3 regions of the Cupriavidus sp. FW305-26 genome follow, and region 3 is predicted to be linked to each of the others. Evidence: predicted binding sites of a transcription regulator. Region 3 holds the regulator's gene; each other region holds the start of a gene.

Evidence for each region. Region 3 encodes sigma-54, which starts transcription at its own class of promoters, with help from an activator protein. Its sites were predicted from a motif close to TGGCANGNAANCTGCTTT; they were not measured.
Region 1: prpB (methylisocitrate lyase) is a predicted target of sigma-54. The motif match lies at 1,813-1,830, and genes of this name have one in related genera.
Region 2: AC3WQZ_RS29810 (pilin) is a predicted target of sigma-54. The motif match lies at 1,595-1,612, and genes of this name have one in related genera.

The regions. Positions count from the first base shown of each region.
Region 1 covers NZ_JBYTAH010000013.1:42,720-46,958, reverse strand. The annotation lists gene prpC (bifunctional 2-methylcitrate synthase/citrate synthase) at 1-783, opposite strand, end outside; gene prpB (methylisocitrate lyase) at 871-1,779, opposite strand; gene prpR (propionate catabolism operon regulatory protein PrpR) at 2,061-4,025, shown strand; gene AC3WQZ_RS10320 (cysteine synthase A) at 4,039-4,239, opposite strand, start outside.
Region 2 covers NZ_JBYTAH010000076.1:4,251-8,489, reverse strand. The annotation lists gene AC3WQZ_RS29815 (PglL family O-oligosaccharyltransferase) at 1-929, opposite strand, end outside; gene AC3WQZ_RS29810 (pilin) at 1,021-1,527, opposite strand; gene AC3WQZ_RS29805 (TerC family protein) at 1,846-2,541, opposite strand; gene sucD (succinate--CoA ligase subunit alpha) at 2,777-3,658, opposite strand; gene sucC (ADP-forming succinate--CoA ligase subunit beta) at 3,758-4,239, opposite strand, start outside.
Region 3 covers NZ_JBYTAH010000032.1:48,873-53,111, reverse strand. The annotation lists gene ptsN (PTS IIA-like nitrogen regulatory protein PtsN) at 1-47, opposite strand, end outside; gene hpf (ribosome hibernation-promoting factor, HPF/YfiA family) at 504-854, opposite strand; gene AC3WQZ_RS18315 (RNA polymerase factor sigma-54) at 903-2,384, opposite strand; gene lptB (LPS export ABC transporter ATP-binding protein) at 2,519-3,319, opposite strand; gene lptA (lipopolysaccharide transport periplasmic protein LptA) at 3,388-4,038, opposite strand; gene lptC (LPS export ABC transporter periplasmic protein LptC) at 4,106-4,239, opposite strand, start outside.

The sequences.
Region 1 (4,239 bases), on a different contig from region 3:
GTTCTCGACGCGGCGCGTGATGTCGGCCTGGGCCTCGTCGGGGTTGTCGTAGCGCTTCTGGATCTCGAACGCGACTTCATTGGCGCCGCCGTGCTTGGGGCCGCGCAGTGCGCCGATGGCGCCGCTGATCGACGAATACATGTCCGAGCCCGTGCCGGCGATCACGCGGGCGGTGAAGGTCGAGGCGTTGAACTCGTGCTCGGCGTACAGGTTGAGCGAGGTGTTCATGGCGCGCTCCCACAGCGCCGACGGCTTCTCGCCGTGCAGCAGGTGCAGGAAGTGGCCGCCGATGGAGTCATCGTCGGTTTCGACTTCGATACGGCGGCCGTTGTGGCTGTAGTGGTACCAGTACAGCAGCATCGAGCCGAGGCTGGCCATCAGCCGGTCGGCAATGTCGCGCGCGCCCGGGGTGTTGTGGTCTTCCTTCTCCGGCAGCACGGTGCCCAGCACCGACACGCCGGTGCGCATCACGTCCATCGGGTGGGCGCTGGCGGGCACCCATTCCAACGCGGCCTTCACATTGGCGGGCAGGCCGCGCAGGCTCTTGAGCTTGGCCTTGTAGGCGGCCAGTTCGGATTTGGTCGGCAGCTTGCCGTGTACCAGCAGGTGGGCGATTTCCTCGAACTCGCAGGTCTCGGCGATGTCGAGGATGTCGTAGCCGCGGTAGTGCAGGTCGTTGCCAGTGCGGCCGACGGTGCACAGCGCGGTATTGCCGGCGGTCACGCCCGACAGGGCGACGGATTTCTTGGGCTTGGGAGTGACGAGCGGTTGCGCTTCGGACATCTGGGTCTCCTTTATGTGATGCCTGGTATTGCCTGTCTGTTGTCGTGCAAGCGGCCGGGACAAAGCCCGGCCGCGCGTGAGTCTTGCTTACTTGCCCTTGCCTTGTGCGAAGAGCGCGTCAAGCTTCTGCTCGAAGTCATGGTAGCCGATGCTCTCGTAGAGCTCGGCGCGGGTCTGCATGGTATCGACCACGTTCTTCTGCGTGCCGTCGCGGCGGATGGCCGCGTAGACGTTTTCCGCCGCCTTGTTCATGGCGCGGAAGGCCGACAGCGGGTACAGCACCATCGACACGCCGGCGCCGCCGAGTTCCTCGGTGGTGAACAGCGGCGTGGCGCCGAATTCGGTGATATTGGCCAGCACCGGCACCTTCACCGCATCGACAAACTTGCGGTACATGGCCAGGTCGGTCATGGCTTCCGGGAAGATGGCGTCGGCGCCGGCTTCCGCGCACGCGACGGCGCGCTCGATGGCCTTGTCCAGGCCTTCGACGGCGAGCGCGTCGGTGCGGGCCATGATGACGAAGTTCTCGTCGGTGCGGGCGTCGACGGCGGCCCGGATGCGGTCGACCATTTCACCCTGCGTGACGATTTCCTTGTTGGGACGGTGGCCGCAGCGCTTGGCGCCGACCTGGTCTTCGATGTGCATGGCCGCCGCGCCGAACTTGATCAGCGACTTGGTGGTGCGGGCCACGTTGAAGGCCGAGGCGCCGAAGCCGGTGTCGACGTCCACCAGCAGCGGCGTGTCGCACACGTCGGTGATGCGGCGGATATCGGTCAGCACGTCGTCCAGGTTCGAGATGCCCAGGTCCGGCAGGCCCAGCGAGCCGGCCGCAACGCCGCCGCCCGACAGGTAGATGGCCCGGTAGCCGGCGCGCTTGGCCAGCAGGGCATGGTTGGCATTGATGGTGCCGACTACCTGCAGCGGATGCTCGTCGGCAAGCGCCTGGCGGAAGCGGGCGCCAGCGGAGCGCGCGAGGTCGGAAGCGGAGTAGGTCATGGCGTATGCGTTGGTGAACAGGACGGGCCCAATACTGCAAGGGGTGTGCCAAGCCCTTGGACGGGATCTCGGAAAATCCGCCAGCCCTTGTCAGCGCTGGGCTGGCGGACAGGGTGGCTGACCTCGCCGCCGATTTCATGTCATCTTTTCAGCACAATTGAATTTCAAAATCCCAAGTTTGGAATTCAAAGTTGAAATCCCGGCCTGCGTGGCGGACAATGTGCCAGCACTGTACGCCTGTTCGTCCCGGGTTTCATCACGCATTCCTTCCGCATTGCACCATGGCTCCTCCCGTTTCCACGCAAGCCCGTCCGCGCATCTGGGCCATCGGCATCAGCCGCCTGGCGCGCGCCTTTGCCGACCTGATTCCGGCCTATGCCGACCGGGCCGAATTCCGCATCGTCGGCAAGGGTTTCGAGGCCGCCGCCAGCGCCGTGGCGCGCGAGGCGCGCGAGGGCCGGCTCGATGTGGTGGTGGCGGGCGGCTCCAACGGCGCCTACCTGCGCCAGCACGTGGACGTGCCGGTGGTGCTGGTCAAGGTCACGGGCTTTGACGTGATGAGCGCGCTGGCCACCGCGCGGCGCATCTCGCCGCGGGTGGCGCTGGTCACGCACGCGTCGACGTATGCCGAGGTGGATGAATTCGTGCGTGCGTTCTCGCTGTCGGTCCCGGCCTATACCTACCTGACCGAGGACGATGCCGTGGCGCGCGTGAAGGCGCTCAAGCAGGAGGGCATCCAGGTCGTGGTCGGCCCCGGCCTGGTGACCGACCTGGCCGACCGCTATGGCCTGACCGGCGTGTTCCTGTACTCCGGCAACTCGGTGCGCATGGCGCTCGAAGACGCGATCGAGGCTGCGCGCCTGCGCCGCATCGAGGCCACCCGGCGCGACTACGTCAACACCATCCTGGCGCACCTGAACGAGGGCGTGGCGGCCGTGGATGCCGAAGGGCGCATCCAGTCGTTCAACCCGGCGATGGAGCGTTTTCTCGGCACTTCCGTTGCTGCCGCGGTCGGGCGCAAGCTGCAGACGCTGGCGCCAAACCTGGCGCTCGAAGGCGTGATGCAGAGCGGCGACAAGGAGCTGGAAGCGATCCACAAGCTCGGCGACAAGATGGTGGTGGTCAACCGCATCCCCATCATCGGCGAGGCCGGGACCACCGGCGCGGTGCTGACCATCCAGGACGCCAGCGCGATCCAGCGCGTGGACCGCAACCTGCGCTCGCGCGCGCGCACGCGGCCGGCCGGGGTGCGCTACAGCCTGGACGACCTGGCCGGCACCTCCGCGGCCATGACCGAGCTGCGCGAGCTGGCGCGGCGCTATGCGGCGGTGGATTCCACCGTGCTGATCGGCGGCGAGAGCGGCACCGGCAAGGAGGTGCTGGCGCAGGGCATGCACGACGCCAGCCCGCGCCGCGCCTTCCCGTTCGTGGCGGTCAATTGCGCGGCCTTCCCCGAGGCGCTGCTGGAGAGCGAGCTGTTCGGCTATGAAGAGGGCGCCTTCACCGGCGCGCGCCGCGGCGGCAAGGCCGGCCTGTTCGAGTCGGCCCACAACGGCACGCTGTTCCTCGACGAGGTGGGCGACATGCCGTCCGCGCTGCAGACGCGCCTGCTGCGCGTGCTGCAGGAAAAGCAGGTGCTGCCGATCGGCGGGCTCGACGCGGTGCCGGTCAACGTGCGCGTGATCGGCGCCACCCACCGCGACCTGGCCGCGATGGTGCGCGATGGTTCCTTCCGGCAGGACCTGTACTACCGCCTCAATATCCTGCGCATCGAGATGCCGCCGCTGCGCGACCGCTCCGAAGACCTGCAGGAGCTGGCCGAGCTGCTGTACCGGCGCGCCCAGGAGCGCCTGGGCATGGACCGGCCGCAGCGCCTGCCCGCCGCGGCCCGCGCGCGGCTGGCGCGCTACCGCTGGCCGGGCAATATCCGCGAGCTGGAAAACGTGACCGAACGGATCGCCGTGCTGGTGGCCGGGCGCCGGCTGGACAGCGAGGCGCTGCAGCGCGAGCTGCAGGCGGCCGTGCCGGAGCTGTTCGGCGATGGCATGCTGGCGCCGGCCGAGGCCGACGCTGAGCCCGCCGCGCCGGCAACACGCCCGCGCCGTTCACTGGCCGGCGTGAAGCAGTCCAGCGAAGTCGAGCATATCCGGCGCGTGCTGGCCGAGTGCGGCGGCGACCGCGCCGCGGCCTGCCATATCCTTGGCATCAGCCCGACCACACTGTGGCGGCGGCTCAAGGCAGCGTGAACCGCGCTGGCATTTACCCGGCTGGGCCGGCGCGCCGGAACGGAATCGGCTGCAACCCCTTGCCCTCCAGCCAGGTTTCATTGAACAGCCGTGCCATGTACAGGTCGCCGCGGTCGCAGAGCAGCGTGACGATGGTATGGCCCGGCCCCATCTCGCGCGCCAGCGCCACCGCGGCGCCGACGTTGATTCCCGACGACCCGCCCAGGAACAAGCC
Region 2 (4,239 bases), on a different contig from region 3:
TGGGTCCACAGTGCGCCGCGTGCGGACAGCTGGTCTTCGGCTTCGAGTTGGGCGATGGTGTCGAACAGGCGCCAGTCGAAGGCTTGCCCTGCTGCGCGGATTGCGGGTTGCAGGATCAGTAGCATCGCCAACATTGCAACTGCTGCCACTATCAGCCCGATCGGGCGTTGCATTGGATCCGAGTCACGTCGAGCGCCTCGCGCCAGCCACGCCGCGGCTAGCGCGTAGAAGGCAGCCAGGCCAACATGCAGCACGCCGGTGCGCGAACCGGACAGCACGATGCCGCTTTCCAGCAAGGTTACAGCGGCCAGCAACATCGGAAATCGCAGGCGGCCCCGCGATGCCAGCCACACTGACGCCACCAGCGCCAGGCCTTCGACGGTGGCCTGGTGGTTGGGTTGGTTCAGGTTGCCCCACAGGCGGCGGTTGTTGTCGTAGAAATAGGTGGAGACGAGGCCGAAGGCACGCGGTTCGAGATGGAACAGTTGCACCCATTGCGTGAGCGTGCCGAGCAACCCCGCAATGAGAAAGGCCGTGGCGAAGGCATCGCCGATGTCCTGCGTGGTTGTTGCTGGCGCGCGTCGGTACCACCATCCAGCGCAAGTCACTGCGGCTCCGAGGATCAGCGTGAGAATCGTGATCAGCCGGCTGCCAGTGAAGTCAGCGTGGCCGAGGGCACCGAGTATCAGGCTGATGATGATCAGCCATAGGAACAGCAACGAGACCCACGGCAGCGACCCTGAGGGTTTCGGAATCGATGTGGCGGGCTTGCGGATCGCGTGTAAGGCGAAGGTAGCGACGGCACAGAATGCGGCGGCCCATTCGCCGTAGAAGGTTGCGAGCGGCAGCGTGTGCCGTGAGACCAGCAGCGGGATGACGATTGCTGCGATGAGGGCGGCCGACGGGAAGATGGTCCTGGACGGCAGCATTGAGGCGCCTGTTTGGGGGAAAGGCGCATGATAGCTTGGGGCGTAGATAAAGAAAAAGCGCCCGAAGGCGCCTTTTCCGACTTCACCCAGCTTAGACCCACTTCGCCACTTCAGTGGTACACGGAGCGGCTGCAGCACTCGTGGTAACAACCCACGTCACAACGTTACTGCCAGCTACTATGCCAGGGGTGAAGGTAATCGTTTGACCATTGGCACAAGTACCAATGCCGGTGGCGGGCATCGTCACGACAATGGCACCTGTTGCCGCCGTCAGAGCGTAGGTCGCGACCTCCGTAGTCGCAGTGGGAGCACCGGAAAGGCCCAGACCGCCAGCGGTCGGCGCGCCCGTCCAATTGTTCGCAGTAATGCCGGCAACCGCACCACCATTGAACTGAATATATTCAGCAACGGCCAGCTTCAACGGCTGGACCGTCGCTGGGATTTTGGACAGGCGAGCGCGGATGGTGTAGTCCTGATACTGCGGAATCGCAATTGCCGCCAAAATACCAATGATCGCAACCACGATCATCAGTTCGATCAGCGTAAAGCCCTTCTGGACACGACGGCCCAGCTTCTTCAGTTGTTGTACCCGTTGCATGATTTGACCCCTCGAAGAGATTTTGGTTAAGCGTTGCACGTCTTCGGTTTCGTGACGCGGGAACCATTGAGCAGTAAGCGTGCCAGCGGCATCCCCCATCCGTAGGGGGTGAAAAGCGACAAATTTCGTCACCCGTCAGGGGGATGCATGCCGTATGCGCCAAAATTTGTCACTTGCACTCGCTACCACCGCGCGAAGCGACAAAATGTGCGATCACTCACATGAGTTAGTTGGCCAAGGCACCGACGGCCTCCTTGCCGGCGCGCCAACGAAAAAGGGCGGCCAGCTGGCCGCCCTTCTCGCCTGGGCGAAATCTCGTCAGGCGGCCTGTGCCGACCGGCGGCTCAGCAGCTTGCCCATGATCACCACCAGGATCGCGCCGGCGGCGCCGAATACCAGGTGGGCGTGCGGCACGTGTACTTCGAACCAGGCGGCGTCGACCGGGTCGCTGACCAGCATTTCGCCGGCCAGGTAGCCCAGCAGCGCGGCACCCAGCACGATGATCACCGGGAAGCGCTCCATAACCTTGAGCAACAGCGTGCTGCCGAACACGATCAGCGGGATCGACAGGCCCAGGCCGATGATCAGCAGCATCAGCTGGCTGCCCTCGGGGCCCTTCTGTGCGGCAGCGGCCACGGCCACCACGTTGTCGAGCGACATCACCAGGTCCGCGATCAGGATGGTGCGGATGGCGGCCCAGATATTGTCCTTGCCGTCGTGGCCTTCCTCATCGTCATCGCCGGTCAGCAGTTGCACGCCGATGTAGACCAGCAGCATGGCACCGACGATCTTCAGGTACGGCAGGCTCAGCAGCTTGACCGCGGCCACGGTCAGCACCACGCGCATGATGATGGCGGCGGCACTGCCCCAGAAGATGGCTTTCTTCTGCTGGGCGGGCGGCAGGTTGCGCGAGGCGAGCGCGATCACCACCGCGTTGTCGCCGGACAGGACGATATTGGTCAGGATGATCGATCCCAACGCAATCCAGAATGTGGTGGAAGACAGCAGTTCCACGGGAGGGCTCCTCGAATTTTATAGGTTGCACACCCGTCATCTGACGGGATTTCGGATGTCTCGAAACACGGACATGACTGTTTACCGCACGAACCTTTCGATTAGATTTCAATCCTGTAATGTTTCGTGCCGGAAGCCACGCCGAATCCGTCCTCCAGAATGACAATGCCCCCGCGCGGGCGGGGGCATTGCCTGGTTCGCCATTCCAGCGCTCGCTGGAATGGCGAGGTACGACTTACAGCATTGCCTTCAGCAGGCGGCCCATCTCCGACGGGTTCTTGGTCACCTTGATACCGCAGGCTTCCATGATTTCCAGCTTGGCCTGGGCGGTATCGGCACCGCCCGAGATCAGCGCGCCGGCGTGGCCCATGCGCTTGCCCGGAGGCGCGGTCACGCCAGCGATGAAGCCAACCACCGGCTTCTTCATGTTTTCCTTGATCCAGTAAGCCGCGTTGGCTTCGTCCGGACCACCGATCTCACCGATCATGACCACGGCGTCCGTTTCCGGATCGTCGTTGAACATCTTCATCACGTCGATGTGCTTCAGGCCGTTGATGGGGTCGCCACCGATGCCGACAGCCGACGACTGGCCCAGGCCCAGCGCGGTCAGCTGGCCCACGGCTTCGTACGTCAGCGTGCCCGAGCGCGACACCACGCCGATGCGGCCCTTCTTGTGGATGTGGCCCGGCATGATGCCGATCTTGATTTCGTCCGGCGTGATCAGGCCCGGGCAGTTCGGTCCCAGCAGCAGGGTCTTCTTGTTCTCGCGGCGCATGCGGTCCTTGACTTCCATCATGTCGCGCACGGGGATGCCTTCGGTAATGCAGACCACCAGGTCCAGGTCGGCGTCAACGGCTTCCCAGATCGCGGCAGCGGCGCCTGCGGGCGGCACGTAGATGACCGACACGGTGGCGCCGGTCTGGGCCTTGGCGTCCTTGACGCTGGCGTAGATGGGAATGCCTTCGAAGTCTTCGCCGGCCTTCTTCGGGTTCACGCCTGCTACGAAGGCATTCTTGCCGTTGGCGTAGTCGCGGCAGCCACGGGTGTGGAACTGGCCGGTCTTGCCGGTGATGCCCTGGGTGATGACCTTGGTGTCTTTGTTGATCAGAATCGACATGCTGTAATCCTTTGCTTGGCTACGAGCGGCGCGCACAGGGGCTCAAGGGAGCGCCTGCGCACCGCTCGCGTTCGCGTATGGTTGCGTTCGTGCGACGGCTTACTTGCCAGCGGCAGCGGCCACCACCTTCTGGGCGGCTTCTTCCATCGTGTCGGCCGAGATGATGGGCAGGCCCGAGTCGGCCAGCATCTTCTTGCCGAGGTCTTCGTTGGTGCCCTTCATGCGCACGACCAGCGGCACCGTCAGGTGCACGGCCTTGGAAGCGGAGATCACGCCTTCGGCGATCACGTCGCAACGCATGATGCCGCCGAAGATGTTGACCAGGATGGCCTGCACGTTCGGGTTGCTCAGCATCAGCTTGAAGGCTTCGGTCACCTTCTCGGTGGTGGCACCGCCGCCCACGTCGAGGAAGTTGGCCGGCTCGCCGCCGAACAGCTTGATGGTGTCCATGGTGGCCATGGCCAGGCCGGCGCCGTTCACCAGGCAGCCGATGTTGCCGTCCAGCGAGATGTAGGCCAGGTCGAACTTCGAGGCCTCGATTTCGTTGGCGTCTTCTTCATCCAGGTCGCGATAGGCCACGA
Region 3 (4,239 bases):
TCGAGGGTGATGTTGCCGGGTGGCAGCAATTTGGCCAAACGATTCATGGGCGATGCGCAGGATTTCAGTTAGCGGGCGGACCGTTCCGCCGGGCAGTGGGCTGGCTCCGGCCTGCCGTTGGCCTGGCCGGAGGCGTCCGGCCCATTATAGAGCAGCGACTACTCCCGCATTGTGCAGCGCAACGGGGCAAGCCGGTGCAGAAAGATACATGGTGATGCAATGGTGCCTCCGCGGCGGGGAGCCGGTGCACCGGTGCGGGGCACGGCCAGGATTCCCTCTCTTTGTATGGCGCAGCATACACCTTGGCGCAGCGCTTGCGAACACCCTTGCTCATTCGGGTGAAAAGCATCGGCTCCGGCGCCACAGCCGGGGCGCGCCGCCAGTGCGGGCGCGGCATGCCGGCGGCAACCGGGAACGCGAGGGCGCAAAAAAGCCGCGCTTCTTGGCGCGGCTTGCCTGTTCAATCCTGATTCAGCAGCCCGCTGCGGGGCTGCCGGGCACGGTCATTGCTGCATTTGCGCTGCGGCCATCTGGTACTTGACCGCTTCGCGGTCGTGGCCTTGCACGCGATCCTTGTAGCGGATCACCTGACGGTCCAGCTTGTCGACGAGTGCGTCGATCGCTGCATACAGGTCTTCGTGATGCGCTTCGACAAAGATGTCCTTGCCCTTGAGATGTAGATTGATTTCCGCGTACTGACGCCGGTCCTTTTCCTTATGGTTGTCGACAGAGAGCAGCACACTAACGCCAATGACTTGATCGAAATGCCTGACGATTCGCTCCAGCTTCGTTTCCACGTACTCACGCAGAGGGGGCGTGATGTCCAGGTGGTGTCCACTGATCTTGAAGTTCATAGCGCTTCTCCTTCTGAAAGAGCCTCACCAGGCAGGCGGTGGGCTCGGCTACAAAGACTTGCGGAGATTGACTGCGGGGATCTTCAGGGCTTCGCGATACTTGGCAACGGTGCGGCGTGCGACAACGAAGCCTTGTTCGCCCAGCAGTTCGGCAATGCGACTGTCGGAAAGGGGATTCCTCGGGTCTTCGGCTCCTATCAGTTGCTTGATCAAGGCGCGGATGGCCGTTGACGAAGCCGCGCCACCGGTTTCGGTGGACACGTGGCTGCCGAAGAAGTACTTCAGTTCGAAAGTACCCATCGGCGTTGCCATATATTTATTGGTCGTCACCCGGGAGATGGTTGACTCGTGTAAACCCAGTGTATCGGCAATCTCCCGCAAAACCAAGGGGCGCATGGCGATTTCGCCGTGGCTGAAAAAGTTCTTTTGACGCTCGACAATGGCCTGCGAGACACGCAGGATTGTGTCGAACCTCTGCTGGATGTTCTTGATCAGCCAGCGCGCCTCCTGCAGCTTCTGCTGCAGCCCGGCGGTGCCGGACTCACCCTTTGCGCCACGCAGGATTTGCGCATACATGTCATTGATGCGCAGCCTCGGCATCACATCCGGATTGAGCTGCGCGATCCAGCCGCCGCCACCCTTGCGCACGAACACGTCCGGCACCACGAAGTCCGCCTCCGGGCGGCTGTATGCATGGCCGGGGTAGGGCGCCAGCGAACGGATCAGTTCGTGTGCGGACTTCAGCGCCGCTTCATCCACCTGCAGCGCCTTCTTCAGCCGCGTGTAGTCGCGTACTGCGAGCAACTCCAGGTGGTTGGTCACGATGTTCAGGGCCAGTTCGCGCTGCGGGTGCGTCAGGCGCCGCAACTGCAGGGCCAGGCACTCGGCGGCGTTGCGCGCGCCCACGCCGGGCGGGTCGAAGCTCTGCAGCAGCGTGAGGATGGCGTGGACCTCCTCGATCTCGAACTCGAGTTCTTCCGGCAACTCCGTGCAGATCTCCTCAAGCGATGCGCTCAGGTAGCCATCGTCGTCGAGCGATTCGATCAGGAAGATGGCCAGGCCCTTGTCGCGCGCCGAGATCTTCAGCGGCGTGAGCTGTTCCATCAGGTACTCGCGCAGCGTGGGCTCGGCTTCGCGCAGCTGCATCGGCGTTTTTTCGTCCTCGTCGCCCTGGGGGCGGCGGGCAAAGTCGTCCAGGCTCCAGTCGCCGCTGCCATAGTCGTCGCCGTTGCCGCTGTCGCCATAGCTGTCGTCGTCAGCCGCGCCGTCGGCGCGGGCCTCGCCATTGCCCTGCGGCTCTGCCGGCGCGGGCGCCGGTGCGCTCTGCAGGTTGACCGAGCCATCGGCCGCCACGCGCAGCGGGCTTTCGATCCAGTCGTTCTCGCGTTCGAGCAGAGGGTTTTCCGTCAGTGCCTGTTCGACCTCTTGCTGCAGTTCCAGCGTGGAAAGCTGCAGCAGCCGGATCGACTGCTGCAGTTGCGGGGTCAGGGCCAGATGCTGGGAAAGGCGGAGCTGTAGCGACGGTTTCATGCGACCTATTCTATGCGCATCTTTCCGTTGTTGGAACGGAAATTGCTATCGCTTATGCGGTCTGATCGCTGCTGGCTGTGGCAGGCCCACGTGCGCCCGCGAATAGGCCTGCCGCTCCATGGCAGGCCGCTGCATCACATGCGGAAGTTCTCACCCAGGTAGACGCGCCGCACTGCGTCATTGGCGATGATTTCCTCGGGCTGGCCCGCGGCCAGCACCGTGCCTTCGCTGATGATGTAGGCGTGGTCGCAGATGCCGAGCGTCTCGCGCACGTTGTGGTCGGTGATCAGCACGCCGATATTGCGTGCCTTGAGGAAGCTGACGATGCGCTGGATCTCGCCCACGGCGATCGGGTCCACGCCGGCGAAGGGTTCGTCCAGCAGGATGAAGCGCGGCGACGACGCCAGCGCGCGCGCGATTTCCACGCGGCGGCGCTCGCCGCCCGACAGCGACAGCGCCGGGTTGTTGCGCAGGTGCGCGATCTGCAGGTCGTCGAGCAGCGAATCCAGGCGGCGCTCGATCTCGGCCTTGGGCAGTGGCTTGCCGTTGCTCACCTGCAGCTCCAGCACCGCGCGGATGTTCTCTTCGACGTTGAGCTTGCGGAATACCGAGGCTTCCTGCGGCAGGTACGACAGCCCCATGCGCGCGCGCTCGTGGATCGGCAGGCCGCTGATGTGGTCGCCGTCGAGCACGATATCGCCTTCGTCCAGCGCCACCAGGCCCACGATCATGTAGAAGGAGGTGGTCTTGCCCGCGCCGTTGGGCCCGAGCAGGCCGACCACCTCGCCGCTCTTCACGTCGAGCGAGACGTCCTTGACCACCGTGCGCGAGCCATAGCGTTTCTTCAGGTGGCGCACGACCAGCGTGCTGCCGCCGGCAAGGACGGTGGAGGCTTCGACGGAAGGCTTGTCGGCGATGGTTGCGGTATCGGTCATTGGCACAGTCTGGCGTTCAGGCGTTTCTGGCGCCGGCCGCATGCGATGCACGCAGCCGGCGCCAGGCGTCAGGGTTTGTTGGCAGGCGCGGGCGCCGGCTTCAGGTCCAGCGGCGAGCCGCCGCTGCCCGTGGCGCCGGCCTTCTGGTCCTGGCGCGGCGACAGCACCGCGCGCACGCGGCCGGACGGATTGGCGGCCGCGGCGTCGCCGCTACCGCCGCCGGCAGCCGTGTAGAACTCCTTGCGGCTGTCGTAGGTCAGCACCGCGCCGCGGATCTCGTCGACCTGCTTGGCGCCCTGCAGGCGCGCCATGCGGGCATTGCCGATCAGCTTGGAGTACTCCTGCTTGCCGTCGTACTCGATGCGGTCGCCCCAGCCGTCGATGTATTCGTCGACGCCTTCGCGCTTCTGCCGGATGTAGGCCTGCTTGCCCGGCTTGGCGGTGGCCACCGCGAACTGGTAGCCCTCGGGATCGGTGCGCAGTTCGGCGGCGTCGGACTTCAGGATCATGGTGCCCTTGGTCAGCACCACATTGCCGGTCAGCGTATAGATCTGCTTGACGTCGTCATAGCTGGCGTTGTCCGCCTCCAGCACCATCGGCTTGTCGCGGTCCGCGCGCTCGGCCAGGGCGGGCTGGGCCAGCAGGCCGAAGGCCATGGCCAGGGCGAGCAGGGCCGGGGCGGTGCGTCGACGGGACGATGTCGTCAGGGAAGCAGTCATGTTGGCAGGGTTGCTTGAGGGCGTCTGGGTACGTTGGTGCGGGTTGGTGCGGCCCCCGGGCCGGGGCTCAGGACCCCGGCGCGCGGCCAGGGGTCGGCCCGGTGATGATGGTGCCGCGTACATTGCCGAGCAATTGTACTTCGCGCGTGACGTTGTTGAAGATCAGGCCGTTGGCGGTCATCACCGACGGGCCGCGCGTCA